3 regions of the Allobosea sp. TAB14 genome follow, and region 3 is predicted to be linked to each of the others. Evidence: predicted binding sites of a transcription regulator. Region 3 holds the regulator's gene; each other region holds the start of a gene.
What was found. Region 3 encodes LexA, which represses DNA repair genes until DNA is damaged. Its sites were predicted from a motif close to TGTTCNNNNTGTGTTCNG; they were not measured.
Positions count from the first base shown of each region.

Region 1: a site for LexA is predicted at 6,782-6,799, ahead of AB4Y99_RS00700 (YifB family Mg chelatase-like AAA ATPase). Genes of this name have one in related genera too.
Region 2: a site for LexA is predicted at 1,672-1,689, ahead of AB4Y99_RS20095 (DUF763 domain-containing protein). Genes of this name have one in related genera too.

Region 1 covers NZ_JBFRDQ010000002.1:46,225-57,709, forward strand. Annotated here, with positions in the region: gene AB4Y99_RS00655 (VpsF family polysaccharide biosynthesis protein) at 1-56, shown strand, start outside; gene AB4Y99_RS00660 (glycoside hydrolase family 5 protein) at 1-1,242, opposite strand, end outside; gene AB4Y99_RS00665 (DUF1972 domain-containing protein) at 1,239-2,408, opposite strand; gene AB4Y99_RS00670 (glycosyltransferase family 4 protein) at 2,580-3,719, shown strand; gene AB4Y99_RS00675 (hypothetical protein) at 3,716-4,972, shown strand; tRNA gene AB4Y99_RS00680 (tRNA-Ser) at 5,332-5,421, opposite strand; gene AB4Y99_RS00685 (hypothetical protein) at 5,479-5,853, opposite strand; gene AB4Y99_RS00690 (hypothetical protein) at 5,833-5,988, shown strand; gene msrA (peptide-methionine (S)-S-oxide reductase MsrA) at 6,070-6,726, shown strand; gene AB4Y99_RS00700 (YifB family Mg chelatase-like AAA ATPase) at 6,853-8,391, shown strand; gene AB4Y99_RS00705 (hybrid sensor histidine kinase/response regulator) at 8,532-10,613, shown strand; gene olsB (l-ornithine N(alpha)-acyltransferase) at 10,713-11,485, shown strand, end outside.
Region 2 covers NZ_JBFRDQ010000147.1:5,942-9,020, reverse strand. Annotated here, with positions in the region: gene AB4Y99_RS20100 (phospholipase D-like domain-containing protein) at 1-888, shown strand, start outside; gene AB4Y99_RS20095 (DUF763 domain-containing protein) at 1,697-2,974, shown strand.
Region 3 covers NZ_JBFRDQ010000303.1:152-4,066, forward strand. Annotated here, with positions in the region: partial or broken gene trpC (indole-3-glycerol phosphate synthase TrpC) at 1-486, shown strand, start outside; gene moaC (cyclic pyranopterin monophosphate synthase MoaC) at 483-965, shown strand; partial or broken gene AB4Y99_RS26735 (molybdopterin molybdotransferase MoeA) at 967-1,784, shown strand; gene lexA (transcriptional repressor LexA) at 1,868-2,578, shown strand; partial or broken gene AB4Y99_RS26745 (ComEC/Rec2 family competence protein) at 2,572-3,915, opposite strand, start outside.

The DNA.
Region 1 (11,485 bases), on a different contig from region 3:
GCCTGGCATCTTCAGCCCGAGCGCCTCGATCATGGCCGGGTCGAGCCGCCGGCTGACATCGTCGACCAGCAGCCCCAGGCTGTCGAACAGGTTCCAGAATGCCCAGGGAAAACCGAGCGCTTCGGCGCTCATACGAACATCCCTGACATAGCGCGCGCGGTCGGCGGGGGCCGATGCGGCGATGCCCGCGCCTGTCCGGACCGCCCCGAATTCGCCCATCAGGACGCGGCCGGGCGCGACGCTTTCGCGCTGCGCCCAGGCCCCGACCTGGCGCAGATAACCCTCGATGAAGGGGCGGTCCGGCCGGGCGTCGAAATACTCCTTCAGCACCCGCTCGGTCTCCCGATAGGTCGCGGCGCCGCTCCCCGATGCCGGCTGGCCGAGCTCCGCCATCCGGGCGCGGACGGCAGCAAGCGTCGTCTCCAGCGTGCCGCGCGACGCGGGCCAGGGCACCGCGTTGAGCGCGGGATAGAACGGCTCGCTCATCCATTTCGCGCCCTGATGCGAGAACAGGTAAGGCTCGTAGAAATGGAAGGTGAAGAGCAGCGGCTCGAAGGCGGCGAGCGCGCTCGCCTTCAACGGCTCCAGCCCGGCGATCATGCTGCCGCAAGCCCCCGTCGCGACCAGGGTGAGATCGGGAGCAGCACTTCGCGCGGCGCTGAGCATGCGCCGCTGGAGCCGATCCCATTCGGCTGCGCCGCAAGCCTGGAACGGCTCGTTGACGGGTTCGAGCGCGACACGGTCCGGCCCCAGCCGCACGAGCCGCCCCGCCAGTTCCGCAACCAATGCGAGATAGGCCGGGAGGCCCGGCGCGGCCTCGCTGCCGAAGAGACGGGCCGGCGTCCAGTGATGCGTGGCCGCATTGGCATGGAGATTGAGGACGACGGCGAAACCTTGGCCGAGCGCCGATGCGACCGCCGCCATGACCTGATCCAGCAGGATCGCCCGCTCGCGCGGCGCAGCGGCCAGGATCGGCCCGGGATCGACGGGGATGCGCACGAAATCGAAGCCTGCCCGGCGCAATTGGCCGAGGTCGCGCGCCGTCGGAACGGGACGATCGAGCTGGAAGGGCGGCCAATCGTAATCGGTACGCGGCGCCGGAAATTCCCGCGTCAGCGAGAACCATGGCCACAGATTGATCCCGCGCCGAAGAACGAGCGGCTGTACGGCCTGCGCCGGCCTCGCGCCGAGCAGAGTTGCCCCGACGCCTCCCGCCAGGACGGCCCGGCGGCTGAAGCTCATCCGGAGCTCTTGTCGGCCAGCTTGACGGCAGCCAGTTCGGGTGCCGCGGCCCCACCCGTCAAGGCCAGCGCCTCGCGCTCGTAATGCTCGAGCACGGCCTGCCACTTGAACTTTTCCTGCGCCCGCGACAAGGCCGCCTTCTTCAGACGCCCGGCGAGAATGTCGTCGGCGATCAGCCTGCCGATCGCCTCGGAGCAGCTGGCCTCATCCTTGAAGAAGAGCCCGGCCTCGCCCGCCGTCCAGCGATTATAGGGATTGTCATGCGCGATGACCGGGTTGCCGGCCCAGAGCGCCTCGACCAGCGACGGATTGGTGCCGCCGACCGTATGACCATGCATATAGGCGCGTGCGTGGAAGCGCAGCGCCTGCACGATGCTGGCATCATAGATCCCGCCGGGCGTCAGCACCTCTGGCCCGGTCGCGGCCATGACCTCGCGGTGATAGGCGATCTTGTCCGAGAACGTGCCGAGGACCACGAGCTTCATGCCGCGCGGCTTGCGCGAGAACGCCTCGACCAGCGTCAGGATCGAGTTGTCCGGCTCGATCCGGGCGATCGAGACGAGATAGCGGCCGCTTTCGAGGCCGAGCTTCGCCAGGGGAGCCACCGGTGCCGACGGGATCGGCACGCCGCCATAGGGGATCATGGCTGTCGCCGAGCGCGGGCGCCGCGTTGCCAGATGGTCGGCGATGATGGGATGGTCGGCCACCAGCCGGTTGGACGACCAGGCCGCGATCCATTCGTTGAGCCAGAACCAGGCGCGGACCGGAAAGGACCATTTCGGCCGGCGCCATTCGATGCCGTCCATGTTGGTGAAGATCTTGCGCCCGGCCAGCCGGAGATAGGGCAGGAAGACCGCCCCGTTATAGCCGAGCACCAGGCTCACCGCGTCGCGTCGTGCCGCATCCCGCACGCAATGCCAGTCGAATTCGAGCGTCGCCTTCGGTCCGTCCGATGCGACCTGCGTCCGGATCAGCTCGATGCCGCGCCACATCTCGCTGCGAAACCGTTGCGTGACGGTCGGAACCTCGTCCTGGCAGTAGACGCCCACGCGCCAGCCGCGCTCGACGAGAAACAGAGCAAGTTTCTCCGCAAAGGTCTCAAAACCGCCATGCGCTGCCGGAATCCCGCGTGTTCCAAGGATCAGCAGGGTGGGAGGAGTGTCCATTTTCAATCTGTCCAAACCGACCCACGCACCGGCGCAGGCAAAGCGTCGCAATTTCATTATGCCTTGAATTTCCGTGATTTATCTTCCTTTCATCCGGAATGGTTAGGACGGGCTTTCCCGATTGCGAACTTGTCCAGAACGGACCGACGCGGCCTCGAACGGAATTGGATCGTGACGCTCCGTATCGCCTGCATACATCAAGGGTACGAACTCTACGGCTCGGACCGCAGCTTCGCCGAAAGCGTCGCGGCGCTGCGCCAGGCCTACCCTTCGGCTGAGATCGAAGTCGTGCTGCCGCGCGATGGGCCGATCCGCCGGCTGCTCGAAGGCGACGCGAGCCGGATCGTCGTCGAGCCGCTCTGGGTGCTCCGCCGCAAGGACCTGCCGCGGCTGGTCGCGACCGCGCCGATCGCCTTGCCCCGCGCCATCTTCCGGGCTGCCCGCCGCTTCAGGCGCTCGGACCTCGTCTACATCAACACCTCGGTCATCGTGGACCATGTGCTGGCCGCCCGGTTCTTTCCGGGCAAGGCACTTCAGCACATCCACGAGATCCCGGAAGGCGCGACCCGCACGCTGCTGCGGCGGCTGATCCTCTGGGGTCGCGCCCGCCTGATCTTCAACTCCCGTGCGACGCGCGAGGCCTTCGAGGCTCCGCCCGGTATCCCCTCCGACGTCATCTATAACGGCGTCGCCGGTCCTGCCGACTGGGCACCGACCGACTATGACGGGCAGCGCTCCTTGCGCGTGCTGATGCTCGGCCGGATCAACCGCATCAAGGGGCAGGAGGTGCTGCTCGCCGCGCTGGCATCCCTGCCGCCGGAGATCCGCGACCGCATCGAGACCCGCATCGTCGGCAGCGCCTTCGAGGATCCCGGCCTCGAAATTGCTCTGCGCGAAGCCGTGACCAGCGCCGGCCTCGCTTCCCATGTCAGCGTCGAGCCTTTCCTCGACGATCCGACCCCGCTCTATCGCTGGGCGGATATCGTCACCGTGCCGTCGCGCCGGCCGGAATCGCTCGGCCGCGTCGCGATCGAGGCGATGGCTTTCGGCCGCCCGCCGCTCGCCTCGGCCATCGGCGGGTTGCGCGAGGTCGTGGCCGACGGCGTCACCGGCCGCCTCCTGCCGCCGGGCGATGCCGACGCGCTGGCACAGGCTCTCGCCGAGATCGTAGGCAATCCCGGTGTGCTTGCACCGATGGCGCGCGCCGGTCGCGAACGCTTCAACGCCCTGTTCAGTGAGCAGGCCGTCGCGCAGGCGATTGCAGCAGTCGCCGCCGACATGCTTCGCCAGGGCTCGAGCCGCCCGCGATGAACCTCCAGGCCCTCCGCCATATCGTGCTGCGACTCGTCGTCATGGTCGGCGGCGAGGCGATGCAGAGCGCCTTCCATCTCGGCCTCAACATCGCGCTGCTGCATTCCGTATCGGCCCGCGACTACGGCATCTTCGCCCTGGTGATGGTCGTCGGCGGTCTTGGCCTGACCTATATCCGTGCCTTCACGGCGCTGCCTGCCAGCATCGCGATCGCCCAGAGCCGCGGCTCAGGCGCGGCCGGCGCCTATGAGGTCACCTTCGGTTCGGCTGCGATGCTGCTGTCGCTGCTGCTCGGCCTCGTCGTGACCGGCGTCCTGGGTGTCTGGCTGGACGAGGGCGCGCTGTTCGGCGGAGCCTTCATCGGGCTGTGGTCGATGCGGGCGCATGTCCGCACGGTCTTGTTTGCCCGCAATCGCCAGATGCTGGTGAGCCTCAGCGATCTCACCTTCACCCTCTGCGGCGCAGCGGGTACCGCCTGGGTGATATGGGACGGCACCCATATCCTCCAGCACACTTTCGCGGTGATGATGGCGGCCAATGCGCTCGGCATCGCGGTGCTGCTGATCCTCTCGCGCCGGCGCCCCCTGCGGATCAATTTCGGCCGGCATGTCTGGCGGCGCTACCGCAAGCTCTGGCGCGACCTGAAATGGTCGTTGCTGAGCGTGACGATCACCAACCTCCAGGGCCAGGGCATGGCCTTGATGGTCGCGGCGATGGCGGGTCCTGCGGCCTATGCCCCGATCGCGGCGGCACTGGTCAATTTCGTGCCGCTGCGCATCGTCTCCACCGCCTTCGCCAACATGATGCATCCCGAGCTCTCCAAGCTCATGGCGCATCGCGATTTCGCCAAGGTCGGGCAGCGGCTGCGGCGCTGGCCCCTGCCGCTCGCCTGCCTCGGCATCCTCTACGGCATCGTCGTCCTGATCGCCCTGCCCTTCATCGAGCCCGACAGCCTCGAAGGCACGCGCTTCTTCAAAATCTCCGTCCTGGCCTGGGTGATGAGCAGCCTGCCGATGCTCTATGTCATGCCGCGCATCTGGCTGGAGATCGCGCAGGACTACCGCTCCATCGCCATTCTCTCGGCCATCGCCGCCGCGGCCGGCCTGCTGCTCGTCTTCGTGCTGCTGCTGACCGTCTCACCGTCCTGGGCCCTGCTCGGCGGCGCGCTCTCGGAGGTCATCGTGCTCATCGGCTCCTGGGCGATCGTCCGGCCACGGCAGCGCGCAGCCGAGCAAGCCGCCAGCCGACGCTGAGAGGGGCGAGCCAATTCCAAACTAGGCAATATCGATTTGCCTGCGCCGCCCCTCGGCTGAAATCCTGAGATCGATGGTTCGCTGGCAAACGTCGGCAACGGGCCGTCACCGGTAGCGCGTCAGGCGCTCGCGCGACGGCCCAGAAAGCGGATCGGGCACGCTACTGGAGGCTTTTTTCACGCCACTTCGGTTCTCGCGGCGAACCGAAGTGGGCACGGGCCAGCCCAAGAATGCGGCCCTGCGATGCCGGGATATCTGCGCGCCCAGCCTCTCGAGAGGATCGCCCCCACCCTTTAACCTACGGAAGCTCCGCGGAATCGGGCGTGGCACACCGCATATGCGGGAAAGCTGAAACCAGCTGGCGGACAGGGCGGGATTCGAACCCGCGATACGGTTTCCCGTATACACACTTTCCAGGCGTGCGCCTTCAACCACTCGGCCACCTGTCCGGCGGGCTGCTTATGACCGCCGAGGCGTAATCTTTCAAGGGCCGAGTCGCAGGGTTTTCACAATCCCTTGCGATCAGGCCGCCGGCTCCGCAGTTCGCCCGCCTCGCGAAGCGATGCGCGCTTGGCGCGATCCGGCGGAAATCGTCCCGGGCGGGTTGCGCTCGGCGGTTGGCACGCGCACATCTTTGATCGGCGCGGTGGCAGGCCCGTGTCGTAGGCGAAGGTGTGGACGTAGAGGGCTGAGCTGTGCGGTTTCTGGTCAGGCTTGTCGGATATCTTCTCGTCGCCGCGGGCTTTATCGTTCTGGTCATCGATGGTGCGCGTTCGATCGCGAATGCGCTGCTGCGCTTCACCACGGTGGGCGATGTCCTTGCGGCGCTGCTGCACGAGCGCTATCGGCTGCTCGGCCCGATGATCGAGCGCGACATCCATCCCTTGCTATGGGATCCGGTGCTGCTCTCCATGATGCAGGCGCCGGCCGCGCTCGTGGCGCTCCTGGTCGGCTTTGCCCTGCTTTGGCTCGCCCGGCCTCCCGAGCCCCGGATCGGGATCGTCACGCGTCGGTGAACGGGCTGCGACGCGGCATCCTGTGCAGAGGCCGTTTCGATGCTTACATAAGGCGTCGAGTTGAACGGAACGGAGCCGACGATGTTCTCCCTGCGCAAGAAGACTTCACTGCCGACCGCGGCCGAAGCGCTGCCCGGGCGCGCCGCGGCGATCCCCACCGCCGAAACCCATTTCGTCAACGGCCATCGCCTCGCTGGCCCTTATCCGGAAGGCCTGCGCCAGGCCGTGTTCGGGCTCGGCTGCTTCTGGGGCGCGGAACGGAAGTTCTGGCAGATGGGTGACGGCGTCTGGGTGACGGCCGTCGGCTATGCCGGCGGCGAGACCCCGAACCCGACCTATGAGGAGGTCTGCAGCGGCATGACCGGCCACACCGAGGTCGTGCTCGTCGTCTACGATCCGGCCACGKTCTCCTATGAGGACCTGCTCAAGCCCTTCTGGGAGAATCACGACCCGACSCAGGGCATGCGSCAGGGCAATGARYTCGGCACSCAGTACCGGTCGGCGATCTATGTCTTCGACGACGCGCAGCGTGCGGCGGCCGAACGCTCCCGCGACGAATACGTGAAGGCGCTGGCGGCGAATGGCTACGGGCCGATCACGACCGAGATCCGCGAGGCGCCGCCCTTCTATTTCGCCGAAGACTACCACCAGCAATATCTCGCCAAGAATCCGGCCGGCTATTGCGGCCTGGGCGGAACGGGCGTGGCCTGCCAGATCGGCCTTGGCGTCCACGCCTGAGGCGAAAGGATCGGAGTTCCGGGGAAGGGCGCCGTCAGCGGCGCCCTTTTTCGTCAGTTCTCTATATGTTCTTGCGCTGGGCTCGAAGCTCCGCTAGCGTTTCGCTGGGGAACGGGGTGGGCTGAGATGGTGACGCGGGTCGCGACGGTGGCGTTCGAGGGCATCGAGGCGCGGGCCGTCGACGTGCAGGTACAGGTTTCCTCCGGCAGCGTCGCCTTCGTCCTCGTCGGCCTGCCCGACAAGGCCGTCGCCGAAAGCCGCGAGCGGGTCAGGGCGGCTCTCATCGCCTCGGGGCTGGCCCTGCCGGCCAAGCGCATCACCGTCAACCTCGCGCCGGCCGATCTGCCGAAGGAGGGCAGCCATTACGACCTGCCGATCGCGCTCGCCGTGATGGCGGCCATCGGCGCGCTCCCGCCGGATGCCCTGGCCGGCTACACCGTGCTCGGCGAGCTCGCTCTCGACGGCTCGATCGCGGCCGTCGCCGGCGTGCTGCCTGCCGCGATCGCGGCCTATGATCGCGGGCAGGGGCTGATCTGCCCGGCTTCGACCGGCCCGGAGGCGGCCTGGGCGGCGGCCGATATCGACATCCTGGCGCCGCGCTCGCTGATCCAGCTTGCCAATCATTTCAAGGGCACGCAGGTGATGGCGCGGCCCGAGCCGGCCGTGGCGCGCCAGAGTGGGGCCTTGCCCGATCTCGCCGACATCAAGGGCCAGGAGAGCGCGAAGCGCGTGCTCGAGATCGCGGCGGCCGGCGGCCATAATCTCGTGATGAACGGGCCGCCCGGCGCCGGCAAGTCGATGTTGGCAAGCCGCCTGCCTTCGATCCTGCCGCCGCTGACGCCGCGCGAGCTTCTGGAGGTCTCGATGGTGCTCTCCGTCGGCGGGCATCTCGCCGGCGGTGCCTTGACCGATCGACGACCTTTCCGCGCGCCGCATCACTCGGCCTCGATGGCGGCGCTCGTCGGCGGCGGCCTGCAGGCGAAGCCCGGCGAGATCTCGCTCGCCCATCATGGCGTGCTTTTTCTCGACGAATTGCCCGAGTTCCAGCCGCAGGTGCTCGATGCGCTGCGTCAGCCGATGGAGACCGGCGAGGTGCTGATCTCGCGGGCCAACCARCGTGCCYTCTARCCCGCGCGKTTCCAGCTCGTCGCGGCGATGAATCCCTGCCGCTGCGGCAAGGCGACGGAGCCGGGCTATGCCTGCCGGCGCCAGCCGAACGAGCGCTGCATGGCGCAGTACCAGGCCCGGATTTCCGGCCCGCTGCTCGACCGGATCGACATCGCGATCGACGTGCCGGCAGTCACTGCCGCCGACCTCATCCTGCCGGCCGCCAGCGAGGGTTCCGCCGAGGTGGCGGCGCGCGTCGCGGCGGCGAGGGCGCTCCAGGGCGCCCGCTTCGAGGCGCTCGGGCTTGGCCACGTCACCACCAATGCCGCCTGCCCGGGACCGGTGCTGGAGGAGATCGCCCGTCCCGACAATGCCGGCCTTGCCCTGCTGAGGGATGCCGCCGAGGCGCTGCGGCTCACCGCCCGTGCCTATCACCGCGTTCTGAAGGTCGCGCGCACGCTCGCCGATCTGGACGGCGAAGCGAAGGTCGGCCGGCTGCATCTCGCCGAGGCGCTGTCCTATCGCACGCGCGGCGGGGAGCTGGCGCAGGCGGCGTAGAGAAAGCCCCGGTCCCGCGGTTTCGGGAAAAGCCGAGCTGCCCCGCCAGCCCCCAAGGTTAAGCCTTGCTTGAAAGCTGACGGCAAAATCGCGCTTTCCTCAAGCGGCTTTTTTCAGGGCGGCGGCCTTAGACGGGGAGCATGGCTCTCTCGTCCTGGACATGGTTCGTCATCGCTGCCGCCGTCATCGTCGCCCTGCTGGGAACGGGCGGCGTCCTCGCGCTGAGGCAGCTGGCGCGCACACGCCGCCAGCTTGCATCGCTCACCCATGAGGTCGAGACGCTGAACGACCAGCTCTGGACGCTGGCCGACAGCGAGCAGCGCTATCGCAGCCTGGTCGAGGCTCAGGGCGATTTCATCGTCCAGCGCGATGGGGCCCGCATCATCTACGCGAATACCGCCTATGCCGCGCTGTTCGGCGCCGAGGAGAACGATCTCGTCGGCAGCGAGGCGCAATTGCCGCAGCTCGCCTCGCGGGCGCTGCGGACGCTCGACGGCGGAGCCCGCAGTTTCGACGAATGCCTCGCGACCTATGTCGGGGAGCGCTGGATCGCCTGGATCGAGACGGCGGTTCCAGGCCCAGGCGGCCGCACCTTGATCCAGCGCGTCGGCCGCGACATCTCCGCCCGTATCGCCGATGAGGACGCGCTGGTCGAGGCCCGCGCCCGGGCCGAGGCCGCCAATGAGGCGAAGTCGCGCTTCCTCGCCACGGTGAGCCACGAATTCCGCACGCCGCTGAACGGCATCCTCGGCATGTCCGATCTGCTGGCCGATACCGGCCTCGATGGCGAGCAGTCGACCTATGTCCAGGCCCTGCGCATCTCCGGCGAGGCGCTGCTCGCCCTCGTCGACGACATTCTCGACTTCGCCAAGGTGGAAGCTGGCCGGCTGGAGCTCGTCGAGGAACCCTTCGATGTCGTCCAGCTGGTCGAGACGGTCTCCGAGCTGATGGCGCCCCGGGCCCAGGCCAAGGGAATCGAGCTTGCGGCCTATATCGCGCCGGAACTGCCGGCGCAGCTCGTCGGCGATCGCGACCGCCTGCGGCAGATCCTGCTCAATCTGGTCGGCAACGCCGTCAAGTTCACCGATGCCGGCGGCGTCGGCCTGAGCGTGCGGCGGGTGGGGAGAATGGTCGAGATCCTGGTCTCCGATACCGGGCCCGGCATTCCGGCCGACAGGCTCGAGGTCATTTTCGGGGAGTTCGAGCAACTGGATCATGGCCCCGGAATCCGCCATGCCGGTACCGGCCTCGGCCTCGCCATCGTGCGGCGGCTGGTCGGGCTGATGGAGGGCGAGGTCCGGGCGGAGAGCCGCCTCGGCGAGGGCGCGAGCTTCCGCGTGATCCTGCCGCTGGCCGCGGCGCCGGGCGCCGAGACGGTGCCGATCCCGCACTGGCCGGAGCAGCATGTCCTGCTCGCTTCTCCTGCGCCCTTCGCGGCCCGCTTCCTGTGGGAGTCGATCCGGGCCACGGGTGCGGCGGTCTCCGTCGCGGCCTCCGCGGAGGCCGCGCGGGCGACCCTTGCCGGCGAACGCCCGGTGACCGCGGTGCTGATCGACCATGCGCTCGGTGACGGCGCGGCGAAGGAGCTGGCGGAAACGGTGCGGGAGGCGGGCATCCGCGATTGCCTGATCCTGCTGTCGTCCCTGGCACGGCGCCAGTTCGGCTCGCCGCAGGCCGCGGGATTCTCGGGCTTCCTCATCAAGCCCGTCCGCGCCCGCTCGCTCTATGAGCGGCTGGGTACGCGCTTTCCCCAAACCTTGCCGGCTACAGGCAAGAGCCAGGCCGCCAGATCGCCGGTGCGCAAGCCCCTCAATATCCTCGTCGCGGAGGATAACGAGATCAATGCGCTACTGCTGACGCGGACGCTGGAGCGTCTCGGCTCCTCGGTCATCTGGGTCCGCGACGGGCGCGAGGCCCTGCAGCGGATCGAGGCCAGCCTCGCCGGCGCGGCCGCGCCGCTCGATCTCGCGCTTCTCGATATCCGCATGCCGGTGATGACCGGGCTGGACTGCGCCCGTGCCGTGCGGACGCTGGAAGCGGAGCGTGGCCGCATCCGGCGCTTGCCGCTGCTGGCCGTCACGGCCAATGTTTCGGCGGCGGATCGCGAGGCCGCGCTCGCCGCGGGAATGGATGATTGTCTCGCCAAACCGCTCGAGCGCGCGGCGCTGCTGCGCTGGCTCGATCACCTCGGCAAGGAGGCCTCGCGGACATTGTCGGCTTGACGGGCGTCACCGCTTCGACGCAGTTTTGTCGCGAAGTTGTAAGATGCGCGGAGCAAGCCTTCCCGGATGCCGGAAGCGGCTTAGAGGGTGAGACAGGCGATGGCATTGCACGTTTCTGAGCGATCGAACGCGCTGCCGGCCCGGTTTTCCGCCGGCAATCCCCTGCTTTCGCGCCTCGCTCCGATGATGCTCATCACGGGCGGGGCGATGCGCCGTTACGGATTGGAAGCCGGCGAATCAGCGCCGCTTTCGGGGAGCCTGGGCCGGCTCGGCTCGCTCGAAGTTAGGCTGGCGCGCGGCCCCCGCGAGATCTGGCGCGCGCAGCGGCTGCGCTACCGCGTCTTCTACCAGGAAATGTCGGCGAAGCCCGATGTGATCGCCCGCATGTTCCGCCGCGATGCCGACCGCTTCGACAAGGCCTGCGATCATCTGCTCGTCATCGATCACGCGGCGAAGGGCCGTTTCGGCGGCATCAAGCCGAAGGTCGTCGGCACCTACCGCCTGATGCGGCAGAGCGCGGCGAATCGGCTGGGCGGCTTCTATACGCAAAGCGAGTTCGATCTCGCGCCCCTGCTGGCACGCCATCCCGGCCAGCGCTTCCTCGAGCTCGGCCGCTCCTGCGTGCTGCAGCCTTACCGCAACAAACGCACCGTCGAGCTGCTCTGGTCTGGTATCTGGGCCTATCTGGAGCATCACCGCATCGACGCCATGTTCGGCTGCGCCTCCTTCGACGGCACCGACCCTGACGCGCTCGCCTTGCCGCTGAGCTTCCTGCACCACCATGCCCGCTCGCAGGGCGAATGGAGTGCTGAGGCGCATCCCGAGCATCTCGTCGGCATGGACCGGCTGCCCGCGGAGATGGTCGACTACAA
Region 2 (3,079 bases), on a different contig from region 3:
ATTCCCATGGATCAGGCGCTGATCACGCGGATGCATGAAGCMGGCGTGCAAGTCGTCCGCTTCCGGCCCGTCAGTTGGTACACGGTCGATCGTCTCAACAACCGCACTCATCGCAAACTTCTGATYRCGGATGGYCGKCTWGGTTTCACYGGAGGGGTCGGAATCGGGGACGAATGGAACGGGGATGCTCGCTCGCCAAGCGAGTGGCGAGACAATCACTATCGGATCGAAGGGCCCGCTGCGGCCGAGTTGCAGGCGGCGTTTGCCGAACATTGGATCGAAGCCACAGGCGAGTTGCTATTGGGGGATCGCTACTTTCCAGAGATTCCACAACAGGGCGGAAACGCAGCGCAGATTGTGRTAAGTTCACCGCATCAGCGCAACGTGATGCACCTAATGTTGATGACGGCGCTGGCATCTGCAGAGCGAAGTATACGTATAGCCACCCCTTATTTCGTGCCCGACGAGATGACGASGGCCCAGCTTCTGGAAGCTCGCCACCGCGGAGTGCAGGTCGAAATCCTGATYCCGGGCAATCAGACCGACGCTCGGATCGTCAGGAAGGCGTCRCGGCACTTTTGGGGGGAGCTTTTGGAAGCGGGAGTTAAAATCAGCGAATATCAACCGACCTTCTATCACTGCAAGCTCGTGATCGTGGACGATATCTGGACGTCGATCGGATCGACGAACATCGATGATCGYGCGCTTCGCCTCAACGACGAAGCCAATATCAATTTCTTTGACAGAGGGGTCGCTGCATCCCAGGTCGAAATCTTCAACAAGGATCTCGCAGCCGCCAGACCCTACACCCTGGCCGACTGGCAACGTCGAACTGCGAATGAAAAGTTCTCTGACTGGCTTGCAACTCTAACGCGCTCGCAAATATAGCGGAAGGAGCTTCAGCTAACCGCTGTCCCCGATGCTGCATCGGCCCGGGCGCGCCGAGCGAGCGGCTGGAGATCGCGTGTCGGCCCAAACCAAGTCGAGCCGCCGAACCTGATCCGGGAGTGGCCCGCCATCGCGAGTACGACGGGGTAGAGGACTCCGATGCGTCGCGAGTCGCGAACCCGCCGACAACAAGACGGCTCTCAAATGATGGCCAGGACCGGCTCGAAGAATGCCATAGCGCAGGATCGTGCGGCGGTGTCTCAGTCCTGGAAAACGGGCCACACCGATACACACCGCTCGACCCGGCACGACAGTCTAGGTGCGCCGGTCTGGATGAAACTGCGTGATCGCGCCACACGATATCGATCGTGGCGCCCAACTGGTTTGACGTCTAGGTCGCGTCGCCRCGCTCCTTCAGAAGTTCRTTCAAGCGTTCYTSTTTCGCGTTGATCTGCTCYTGCAAATTTTCTTCCTGAGCCGAGCCTGAGGCGGCTGCCGCCARCTCGGTCAGATCCGAGASTTGYCGGCGCAGGAGAGCGATCTGGTCGTTGAGTGCATCACGATTGCCRTTGGCCATGCTCGMCGTCTCCGGTTGGAATGCTGTYAGACCTCYAGGATCCCAGAATCAGGACGCTCCAGAGGCTCTGCTGTTCCGTCGGCAACGGAGATTTGCACGAGAGCCGGAGGTCGCCTTGCAATGYTGCTTCAAATCCCGACTTGAGATGTTTGGTCGGTCGATGGACGYCYGGGCTGGCACAAGATCTCGGGCGAGATTATAAGGCTTGTTCCTTTTTCGTTCSCGGGYCTCATGACACGTCGATCAGGCAGCGCCGATCTCCCTTTGCATTACGGACGGGTTCCGCTCTGGCTCGGCGAACGCATGGCYAGGTTGGGCAGCGTCATTTGCGAAGCGATCATCCAGCACTATGGCAGGGACGAGCTGCTACGGCGCCTAGCACACCCTTTCTGGTTCCAATCCTTCGGCGCGATCATGGGTATGGACTGGCATTCTTCCGGAATCACGACCAGCGTCATCGGGGCGTTGAAACGCGGCCTGACGCCTCTTGCCGGCGAGCTGGGGCTTCATGTCTGCGGCGGACGGGGCAACCAATCCCGCCGCACACCTGCGGAGCTCGAACAGATCGGCACCAAGGTCGGCTTCGACGGAACGGCGCTGGCTCAGGCAAGCCGGCTCGTCGCCAAGGTCGACAGCGCGGCAGTGCAGGATGGCTTCGACCTTTATCTGCACGGCTTCTTCGTAACCGATGACGGCCACTGGACGGTCGTGCAGCAGGGCATGAACGGGGATAGCGGCTTGGCGCGGCGCTATCACTGGCATTCCGAGGAGCTCGGCAGCTTTGTCGAGGCGCCCCACGCTGCGATCGAAGGGCGAAGTGCAGGCAATATCATCAACCTCACCGATGCATGCGCAGATCACGCGCGCGAGGCCCAGGTCGCGCTGSTGCGCGAGCAGGGGCCCGACGGGATCGTTCGGGAATTGGCGGCGTTGCAGCCGGCTCACCCCAGCACTGATCGGAGCGCTCCGCAATTGACCCTCCCGCATCTCGTGATGCCGGCGCATCACGATGTSAGGCCCCAAGACGTGATGGTGCGACGCCTCCATGGCGCTTTGGCCGCTGCGGCCGACCGCGGCCCGGCCGATTTTTCCGAGCTCCTGCTCGTGCCCGGGATCGGCGCCCGCACGGTACGTTCCCTGGCGATGGTCGCCGAAGTGCTGCACGGTGCGCCCTGCCGTTTCAGCGATCCGGCGCGTTTTTCGCTCGCCCATGGCGGCAAGGACCGGCAGCCYTTCGCTGTGCCGATCAAAGTCTATGATCAGACGATCGCCGTCCTGCGCTCGGCCGTCAATCARGCGAAGCTCGGTCAGGATGACCGTCTTGCCGCGATCGCGCGGCTGGACAGCGAGAGCCGCCGGCTGGAGCGGAGCGCGACAGGCCCSACGYTCGGCGAATATGTCGCCGAAGAACGACGCCGTTCGCCYGCTTATGGCGGGCGAAGCGTTTTTGGCTGGGAGGGGTCCGAGGCAGGTGGGATAGACGCCGAAACGAGATCGCGACGCCGATAGAGCGCAGCGGGCCTTCTRCTTCTTCGTCATGGTTCCGGCGAGGCATATGCAGGTGGGGGCGTGATCACCAGCCTCGTTGCAGCCGCGGACTGGGCGCAACCTCGC
Region 3 (3,915 bases):
GCGCGCGAGGCTTGCGGCCTGCCGGGGCTGCGCAAGGATTTCCTCTACGACCCCTATCAGGTCTTCGAGGCCCGCGCCTGGGGCGCCGATTGCATCCTGATCATCATGGCCGGTGTCGACGACGCCACCGCCCGGGTGCTCAACGACACGGCGCGCGAGCTCGGCATGGATGTCCTCGTCGAGATCCATGACGATGCCGAGCTCGACCGGGCGCTCAAGCTCGAAAGCCGTCTGCTCGGGATCAACAACCGCGACCTGCGCAGCTTCCACGTCGATCTCGCCGTGACCGAGCGGCTGGCGCCGCGCGTGCCGTCCGACCGCATCGTCATCAGCGAGAGCGGCATCTTCACCCACGCCGACATCCAGCGTCTCGGCAAGGTCGGCGTCGAGACCTTCCTCGTCGGCGAAAGCCTGATGCGACAGGCCGATGTCGCGGCCGCGACCGCGCTGCTGCTCACCGGCAAGGCGCGCGAGAACGCGGCGTGAGCCGGCTCAGCCATCTCGACGCGCAAGGCCAGGCGCATATGGTCGATGTCGGCGACAAGGCCGAGACCGGGCGCATCGCCATCGCCGAAGGCTGCGTCGTGATGGCGCCGGAAACCATCGCGATCGTGCGCGACGGCAACGCCAAGAAAGGCGACGTGCTCGGCACCGCCCGGCTCGCCGGCATCATGGCGGCCAAGCGCACCCATGAACTGATCCCGCTCTGCCACCCGCTGCTGCTGAGCAAGATCGCTGTCGAGCTCGAACTGGACGAGGCCCTGCCCGGCGTGCGCGTCCGCGCCGAGGTCAAGATGAAGGGTCAGACCGGCGTCGAGATGGAGGCGCTGACCGCCGTCTCCGTCGCCTGCCTGACCGTCTACGACATGGTCAAGGCCGTCGATCGCGCGATGCGGATCGAAGGCATCCGCCTGCTGCACAAATCCGGCGGACAATCCGGCGATTACCACGCCAAGGCGCTCTGACATGGCTCTCACCCCGGTTCCCGTCGCGCTCAAGGCCCTGCTCGACAGCGTTCCGGGGCCGACGGGCAGCGAGATGCAGCCCCTGGCGCGCTGCGCCTGGCGCGTGCTCGCGGCCGATGTGAAGGCGCTGCGCACCCAGCCGCCTTTCGCCAACTCCGCCATGGACGGCTATGCCGTCCGTGCCGCCGACATGGAAGTCGGCAAGCAACTCCGCGTGATCGGCGAATCCGCGGCCGGGCGGCGTTTCGACGGCAGCGTCCGTCCGGGCGAGGCTGTGCGGATCTTCACGACGACCTCGCGGCGCGGATCGCCGCCGCCCGTGCCGCGGAGGCCGACGTGCTGATCACCCTCGGCGGCGCCTCGGTCGGCGAGCACGACCTCGTGCAGGAGGCGCTGAAGCGGGCCGGCATGAGCCTCGGCTTCTGGAAGATCGCGATGCGGCCGGGCAAGCCGATGATGACCGGCCGGCTTGGCCGCATGGTGGTGCTCGGGCTGCCCGGCAATCCGGTCTCGTCGATCGTCTGCGGCCATCTCTTCCTGCTACCGCTGATCGAGGCGCTGCTCGGTATGGACGCCCCCGATCGCGATCGCAGCATCCCGGCGATTCTCGGAAAAGATATGCCGGCTAATGATAAACGTGAGGACTATCTCCGCTCCGATCTCGTCATGACGCCGGCCGGCTGGGTGGCGACGCCGTTCGACAGGCAGGATTCCTCGATGCTGGGCACTTTGGCGCGCGCCAAGGCCCTGACGATCCGACCGGCGCATGCAGAGCCGGCTCACAAAGGCGATATCTGCCGCATTCTGCCGCTGCGGTAGCAGTCGCTTGCGGAACACAAGGCGAACAGTTATAGTGTTCTGGCTTTGTTTCGAATCTGTATCGCGGGGCACCGGCGGGGACCATGCTGACACGCAAGCAACACGAACTCCTGCGCTTCATCCAGGAACGCTTGCGCGAAAGCGGCGTGCCCCCCTCCTTCGACGAGATGAAGGATGCGCTCGACCTGCGCTCCAAATCGGGCATCCACCGGCTGATCATGGCGCTTGAGGAGCGCGGCTTCATCCGCCGCCTGCCCAATCGGGCGCGGGCCCTCGAAGTCATCAAGATGCCGGACGGGCTCGCTGGCCCGCAGCCGCGTCGCTTCAACCCAGCCGTCGTGCAGGGCGGCCTCGGCTCGCAGCCCTCTCTCGCCAAGCCGCGCCCTGCCCCAGCCGATGACGATGCACGCTCCCCGGTCGCGATTCCCGTGATGGGCCGCATCGCCGCCGGCACGCCGATCTCGGCGATCCAGAGCCGCAGCCATACGGTTTCGCTGCCGCCCGACATGCTGGGTTCGGGCGAGCATTATGCGCTGGAGGTACGCGGCGATTCGATGGTCGAGGCCGGCATCCTCGACGGCGACACCGTCATCATCCGCAAGCAGGACACGGCAAACACCGGCGACATCATCGTCGCGCTGATCGACGAGGAAGAGGCGACGCTGAAGCGTCTGCGCCGGCGTGGCTCCTCGATCGCGCTCGAAGCGGCCAATCCGGCCTATGAGACACGCGTCCTGGGCCCCGACCGCGTCAAGATCCAGGGCCGGCTGGTCAACCTGCTGCGCCGCTACTGAGCGAACTCGGCCTCGTCCGACGCGACCTCCGGAGCAGCAGAGGCCCGTGTCGCAGCGGGGGCCGGCGCGCCGGACCGAGCTGCGGCTTCGGAAGGCTTGCGGCGGCTCCAGGGCCGGTCTGCGACGGCGTTTCCCGAGGAATGGCTGCGCCAGCCGAAGGCGGCGCGGTAGAGCGAGGTCGCGCCGTCCCGCGACAGCGCCATCCGATCGACGAGCCTGGCTTCGCAAGGCGCGCTCCAGGGAATGTTGGTGACGACGAGATCGGCGCGGCGGCAATCCTCGATGATGGCGATCCGATCCCGGGCATAGGAGATGCTGCGCCCGTCGGCGGTTCGGACGACGCAGGCATTGGCGTCGCAGGCGATGCCGGCACGCAGGGTCGCGTCGTCCGGCGCGCGGCTGTCGCCATCGGAAGCGAGCCATTGCTGCAGGACGAAGCGGCTCGGCCGGCCGGCGATGGCGAGGCGGCCGTCGCTGCCGCGCACGGCGATGCCGGAGCCGTCACGCTCGATCAGGATCTCGGGCCGCTCCGGCCTCGCGGCGAAGGCGACGCCGAGGATGAGCGGCAGCGCCGCCAGCCAGCGCAGCCCCGTGGTCCAGAGCGTGATCCATAGCAGCGAGGCGGCAAAGGAGAGCAGCACGGCCGGGCCGAAGGCCACCACCGTCACGGTCGAATGGTCGATGGTGGCGACCCAATGCGCGACTTTCAGCACGATGTCGGAAGCGAGCCCCATCAGCGCCCAGGCCGGCCAGTCCAGACCGAAGGGGTAGGCCAGCACGCCGAACACCGCCGCCGGCATCACGAAGAGCGAGACGAAGGGCAGCGCCATGGCATTGCCGAGCAGGCCGAAGGGATTGAAAGTCTGGAAATGATAGGCGCCGAAGGGCGCCGTCGCGGCCGTGGCGAGGAGCGTCGTCACCACGATGCCGAGCGAGGCCGTCCAGAGCGTGCCCAAAGGCCAGGGCAAGGCCGTCGGCGGCTTCGACCGGTCGCGCTTCTCCCAGCGCTCGGCGAAAGCGACCAGCGCCGCGACCGCACCGAAGGACATCTGGAAGCTCGGGCCGAGCAGGGCCTCGGGCTCGCGCAGCAGCACGATGATCGCGGCGAGCGCGAGATTGCGCATGCTGAGCGCCGCCCGGTCGACGAGGATCGCGCCGAGCATGACCAGCGTCATGATGAGCGAACGTTCCGTCGCGACGTCGCTGCCGGAGAAGATGCAATAGGCGGTGGCGCCGATCATCGCCGCGATCGCCGCGATCTTCTTCACCGGCCAGCCGAGCGCCAGCGTCTGCGACAGGGCCAGCAGAGCCCGCACGAGCCAGAAGATCGTCCCGGC